Methylocaldum szegediense: one gene and its partner. The protein of the gene in region 1 interacts with the protein of each later gene in a pairwise test. Links are inferred from orthologs where the notes say so. Each region holds a gene or a part of one and is shown on either strand. Other genes may lie near its edges. The genes, in order: rpsB and QEN43_RS01960.

Region 1 (3,281 bases):
TCGCTTTGATCGGCGCCGCTGCCGTGAAAATCGAGGAGAATCAAAACGTCGATATCGGAGTGAGGATGCAGTTCGCGTCTGCCGTAACCACCTACGGCGATGAGGGCAAGTCGTTCGGCATCGGGTCCGAGGAAATGGTTCCAGCACGCTCCTAAGAGCTCATCCATGAAATCGGAGCGCGCCCGAATGAGTTCGGCGGCCGGGATGCCGGCGTGGAAGCGCTCGGTTAGGTTCGAGTTATTCTGCTGAATAAGTTCCCTGAGCGACTTGATGCGCTCGGCGGACGATAGGAGATCGTTATAAGCCGGCGAGTTTGAGTCGGCCGTTTTCAATCGTGTGTGCCTCTTCTTGACGCAGGGTGAGGATTTCGTAGCCATCCTCGGTGACCAAAACCGTGTGCTCCCACTGGGCAGACAGGCTGTGGTCCTTGGTCACGGCTGTCCATCCGTCCGGAAGTATTTTCACGTAGCGTTTACCGAGATTGATCATGGGTTCGACGGTGAAAATCATACCCGGTTCCAGCGTTATTCCGGTATTCGGCTTACCATAGTGGAGCACCTGCGGGTCCTCGTGAAAACTCCGGCCGATACCATGCCCACAGAATTCCTGCACGACTGAATAGCCGTGAGATTCCGCATGCCGCTGAATGGCAAAGCCGATATCGCCTAGTCGCCCGCCGGGACGGACTTGCTGAATCCCGAGGTACATGGCTTCCTGACAGACCTTGACTAGGCGCTTCGCCCGAATGGACACTTCGCCGACGAGAAACATCTTGCTGGTGTCCCCATGGTAGCCGTCCTTGATCACGGTGATGTCAATGTTGATGATGTCGCCGCTTTTCAGTTTCTTCGGGCCGGGTATGCCGTGGCACACCTGATGGTTCACCGAGGTGCAGATGGATTTGGGAAACCCTTTGTAATTTAGCGGAGCCGGAACGGCTTTCAGCACGTCGACGATATAGTCGTGGCAGATCCGATCAAGCTCTTCGGTGGTTATTCCGGGAACCACGAATGGCTCAATCATTTCCAATACTTGTGCGGCGAGTCGACCAGCGACACGCATTTTCTCGATTTCGGCAGGCGTTTTAAGGATGATGCTCATCGCGAGATTTGGGTTGGTTCACGTGGCGCTCGGTCGAGGAAAGGTGTGGGAACAGAGTCGGATTGTTGAATAAATCTCGTTATGGTATAAAGCGCTGCTATTTTTCGCAATAACACACACGCATCGTCACGGTCGGCGGGGTGCCAATTCCCGGTGATTTGGTCGCCGGTCGGGATGCGTGGAGGCTCAACCCATAGCCGGCTCAAGCTGGCAGACATCTACCAGGAGATTTGAATGTCGAACGTCACCATGCGCCAAATGTTGGAGGCCGGCGTACATTTCGGTCACCAGACGCGCTATTGGAATCCCAAGATGGCTCCGTACATTTTCGGTGCGCGGAGCAATATCCATATTATCAATTTGGAGAAGACCTTGCCGCTGTTCGAGGAGGCTATGAAGTACCTTGAGCAGCAGGCGGCCAACAGAGGCAGAATTCTTTTCGTCGGCACCAAGAGAACGACGCGCAAGGTCATCGAGGAAGAAGCCAAGCGCTGCGGTATGCCGTACGTCAATTATCGATGGCTGGGCGGAATGCTCACCAATTTCAAGACGATCAAGCAATCGATTGCTCGCATGAAAGAGCTGGAAGCGATGCGAGACGACGGGCGTTTGCAGCGATTTAACAAAAAGGAAGCCCTAGGCATGATGCGCGAGCTGGAAAAGCTGCAGCATAGTCTGGGCGGCATTCGCGATATGGATCGGCTTCCGGACGTGTTGTTCGTCATGGATGTCGGTTATGAAAAAAATGCCGTCAACGAAGCGAAAAAACTAGGTATTCCGGTCGTCGGCATAGTCGATACCAATAACAGTCCGGTCGGCATCGACTACATCATACCGGGCAACGACGACTCGATTCGAGCTGTTCAGCTGTATGCGCAGAGCGCCGCGACGGCCATCTTGCAAGGCAAGGCCCACAGCTTGGACTTTGCGGGAGGAGAGGACGAATTTGTAGAAATGGAGTCGAATGCCGAGACGAGTTCGGACTCCGCTGCGGAAGCGGTTGACGCTCATGCCGAATAGGGATGCCCGCCCTACCGCCCGCGCCTGAAAATGTTCGAAACGCCTCCTTCAGGGGGCGTTTTCATAAGCGTAATTGCTTGAAAGAGCAATGATAAGCAATCGAAGATGAGGTTTGGTCAATGAATATCACTGCCGCAATGGTGAAGGAACTCCGCGAACGTACCGGTTCGGGGATGATGGAATGCAAAAAGGCGTTGCAAGAAGCCAATGGCGATATGGAAGCCGCGGTGGAATTGATGCGGAAAGCGGGGCTTGCGAAAGCAGATAAGAAAGCCGGCCGTGTCGCCGCCGAAGGTAGGATTTCGGTAAAGACGAGCGCTGATAACAAACGCGCAGTGATCGTCGAAGTCAACTGCGAAACCGATTTCGTCGCCAAGGGCGATGATTTCGTGCAATTTGCGGATAACATTGTGCAAACGGCATTGGACTCCAACGTGGGGTCGCTCGAGCAATTGCTCGCTACGGTCATCCCGTCTACCGGTTCCAGCGTGGAAGACACGCGACGGGCGTTGATTGCCAAGATCGGAGAGAACATCAATGTTCGTAGGTTTGACCGCATCGTTTCGGAAAAGGGGATTATCGCGAGTTATCTGCACGGGACCCGGATTGGCGTTTTGGTTGAGTTGATCGGCGGTGATCAGGAATTAGGACGGGATATTGCTATGCATATCGCCGCCAGCAATCCGCTATGCGTAGATGAGCAGGGTGTGCCTCCGGAAACGCTTGCTAAGGAGCGTGAAATCGCCAAGGCTCAGGCCGAAGCCGAGGGGAAGCCAGCTAACATCGTGGAGAAAATGGTAGAGGGCAAGCTCCGAAAGTTCATCGGAGAAGTGACTTTGCTAGGTCAGCCCTTCGTCAAAGACCCGGATCAGACCGTGGGTAAATTGCTGAGCAGTCGTGGAGCGAGCGTCGGGCGCTTCGTCCGCTTCGAGGTCGGCGAAGGTATCGAAAAGACGGAAAGCAATTTTGCGGAAGAAGTGATGGCACAGGTTCGCAACACCTAACCAGGGATTGCCGGCAGCCCGGCGGAGGTGTTTTCTTGGTGCCTTCGCTGGGTTTCGTGGATTACATAATCGATGACATAAGAGTTGAACCGATGGGCGCGCCTAGATATTCCAGGATTCTGTTGAAGCTGAGCGGCGAGGCGCTTATGGGGGACC
Region 2 (3,148 bases), 3.1 Mb from region 1 along the record:
GCGAGACGCGCCTTCTCAATGGATTCGAACGGAACTCGCAGCGTTTCGCCACCTTCTTGAATGAGGACGTTATCGCCTTCTACGCCTGCAAGGTACGCCTTGAACTTGCGACGCCCGCCAATTGGGTACGCAAGCTGCAAGCGCGCTTGACAGCCTTTGAAGCGTGCGAAGTGCTCCAACTTGGAGAGGGGCCGGTCAAGACCGGGCGACGAGATTTCGAGTTGATACCGACCGGGAATCGGATCTTCTACATCAAGCACGCCGCTCAATTGGTAACTAACCTTGCTACAATCGTCGAGCGAGATACCCGCCTCATTGTCGATATAGACTCGCAGCACTCGCCGGTGAGCATCGAATTCTACGCTTATCAGCTCATATCCCAAGCCGCTGACGACCGGCTCGATCAAACCTGTCAAACGTTCCTGCGGCTTCATTGCGACCTCGTAAATTTCACTTACAAAAAATGGGCGCAACGGCCCATCTTTGACTATTGTTAGTTCCTCAAAAACTAAAAAAGCCCCTATGGGGCAAACTTTCTCAAAGCGGGACGAGACAATTCGCGCACTCAAAAATAACCCGCTGTTTATAGGCGCATCTTATCACATAACCAACTAAATGTGGAACTCCTGTTTCAGGCTCATGCAGAGATTGCCTATACCCAATCGATCTTCACAGGCGTACCATAAAGTGACTTGGAGAGGAGTATTTTCATGCCTTTAACTGCTATGGATCTTGTCGCCGAGGCGAAGCGGCACATCGTAGAAGTCAATCCTGACGAAGCTAAAACCCTTATCGGCAAAGTTTTAGTCCTTGACGTTCGGGAACCGGAGGAATACGTACTCGGCGCATTGCCGGGCGCGATCAATATTCCACGCGGCGTGCTGGAGTTCAAAATTGATAGTCATCCGGCGTTTCAAAATCGCCGCGACGCCGACATCTTGGTCTATTGTCAGACCGGCGGCCGCTCGGCGCTGGCAACCGAAACGCTTAAGAAACTGGGCTACGAGAAGGCCGTTAGCCTTGCCGGGGGATACAAGCTCTGGCAGGAGTCCGGGTTAACGGTGGAAACGCCTACCGCTTCATAAGTTTTATGGCGCGCGCTCGTGATGGTGAGAACCGGCCGGCAGCCGAAGAGCGGATGCGCTTGGACAAATGGCTGTGGGCCGCCCGGTTTTTTAAGACCCGCCAGTTAGCAATAGATGCCATCAACGGGGGCAAAGTTCATCTGAACGGGCAACGCGTCAAGCCAGGAAAGGAAATCGGTGTAGGCGCAAAGCTCAGAATCTCTAAGGATCAATATGTGTGGGACATCACCGTACGCGCCTTGTCGGCCCAGCGTCGGCCGGCCCCGGAAGCCGCGTTGCTCTATGAAGAGACACCGGAAAGCATCGCGCGACGACAAGCGGAGGTCGCCAGACGACGTGAAGAACGATCCTTTGGTTTCCAACCCGAAGCTAAGCCAAACAAGAAAGAGCGCCGTCTTATTCACCGCTTCAAGCGTGGTGTGGAATAGCGGCTAATGAAGTTCTGAGTCGCGATCGCATCCCTATGACCGTGTCCGCCACGCCCGCCTCCCGCCCGGAAACGGTTTACACCGTCTCTCGTCTGAACCGCGAGGCCCGCTTTTTGCTCAATGACTGCTTCGGCACCATCTGGATTGAAGGCGAAATTTCCAATCTCTCGATACCTTCGTCCGGGCACCTTTATTTCAGCCTGAAAGATGCCGAAGCGCAGGTTCGTTGTGCGATGTTTCGCGGACAAAGCCAGCTCCTCGACTTCAAACCTGAGAACGGCGACCACGTATTGATCAAGGCGCAAGTCAGTCTTTACGAGCCGCGCGGTGATTTTCAGCTGATCGTCGAATATATGGAGGAGACTGGCGACGGCCTGCTGCTGCGCGCCTTCGAGGCCTTGAAGCAGCGTTTAGCCGCCGAAGGGCTGTTCGATGCTCGTCACAAGAAACCCATTCCCGAACTGCCGCGGTGTATCGGCCTAATCACGTCGCCAACGGGGGCAGCCGTCCACGACGTTCTCACAGTGTTAAAACGCCGCTACCCAACGGCTCCGGTCATTGTTTTTCCCGTCAAGGTACAGGGCACCGAAGCGAAACAGGAGATCGTAAACGCTCTTGCGACGGCCGACCGGCTCAAGCTTTGCGATGTTCTCATCGTGGCTCGCGGCGGCGGCTCTCTTGAGGATTTGTGGGCGTTCAATGAGGAAATCGTGGCGCGCGCCATCTTTAAATGCGAAACACCCGTCGTAACAGGAATCGGACACGAAATCGATAGCACCATAGCCGATTTTGTGGCCGATCTACGTGCGCCGACGCCATCGGCCGCTGCCGAAGCGGTGGCGCCCGACAGCGCCGTGTTATTGGCTCGCTTCCAGCGGCTTGACCAACAGATATGTCAGCGCATGAAAGCAATACTCGAACGCCACAGGGAAACGCTACGGGTTCTCGGCAAGCGCTTACGCCAAGAGCACCCTAGCCGGCGGCTGCAAACCCAGAACCAGCGACTGGACCAATTGGAACTCCGACTCGGACATGCGATAAGAAACGCCATATCGAAAAGAGACGTACAACTCCGGACCCAGCTGGCGATCTTGGCCAGACACCAGCCCCAACAGCGCCTACGGATGTTGGAGATGAGACGAAGCCAGGTTTGTCAACGACTTTTTCGCGCGATTCAGCGGGTACTCGAAAAGCAGGTGCAGCATGTCTCCGGGCTAGCCGAGCACCTTCAGGCCGTGAGCCCTCTGGCAACGCTGACCCGAGGTTACGCTGTCGCCTCCAGATCGGATACTGGGAAAATCATCCGCTCCGTTCATGACATCCAGGCGAATGAAAGAATGGAAACCCGAATTGCTGACGGCATTCTGATCAGCCGCATCGAGGAGACACACAAACGCTAATGGGACGACAGCCGCGTCCGCTTTATACGACAAGCTTCAGCGCCGACTCCGGCATCGGCATCCCGATATGGAACCCTTGGACGTAATCTATCCCCATGTCCTGAAGAGTCGTTAAAGTTTGTTCGGACTCGACGAACTCTGCGATGGTCTTGGTGCCGAGATCACGGCAAAGGCTAGCGAGATTGCTCACCAATGCTCGGTCAATACGGGAGTTCATGATATTGCGCACGAACTC

Evidence for each region.
Region 2: the proteins of rpsB (region 1) and QEN43_RS01960 interact in binary tests that used the Escherichia coli proteins (3 or more experiments, as listed by UniProt). The link is inferred for Methylocaldum szegediense from one-to-one orthologs.

Annotation. Positions count from the first base shown.
Region 1 is NZ_OX458333.1:3,506,617-3,509,897, forward strand. Bases 271-3,228 are described here. They hold rpsB (30S ribosomal protein S2), read left to right. Parts: upstream 271-1,335; coding sequence 1,336-2,121; downstream 2,122-3,228. Other genes in these bases: glnD ([protein-PII] uridylyltransferase), read right to left, coding at 271-332; map (type I methionyl aminopeptidase), read right to left, coding at 298-1,101; tsf (translation elongation factor Ts), read left to right, coding at 2,241-3,125; pyrH (UMP kinase), read left to right, coding at 3,218-3,228. In the rest of the region: more of glnD, read right to left, coding at 1-270; more of pyrH, read left to right, coding at 3,229-3,281. UniProt on the Escherichia coli protein: Required for ribosomal protein bS1 (rpsA) to bind to the 30S subunit.
Region 2 is NZ_OX458333.1:450,977-454,124, reverse strand. What follows is about bases 1-2,825. They hold QEN43_RS01960 (RNA-binding S4 domain-containing protein), read left to right. Parts: upstream 1-1,138; coding sequence 1,139-1,513; downstream 1,514-2,825. Other genes in these bases: xseA (exodeoxyribonuclease VII large subunit), read left to right, coding at 1,549-2,825; QEN43_RS01965 (rhodanese-like domain-containing protein), read left to right, coding at 711-1,085; rimP (ribosome maturation factor RimP), read right to left, coding at 1-434. In the rest of the region: more of xseA, read left to right, coding at 2,826-2,913; QEN43_RS01950 (putative bifunctional diguanylate cyclase/phosphodiesterase), read right to left, coding at 2,936-3,148. UniProt on the Escherichia coli protein: Involved in the recycling of free 50S ribosomal subunits that still carry a nascent chain. Binds RNA more specifically than DNA. Binds with very high affinity to the free 50S ribosomal subunit. Does not bind it when it is part of the 70S ribosome.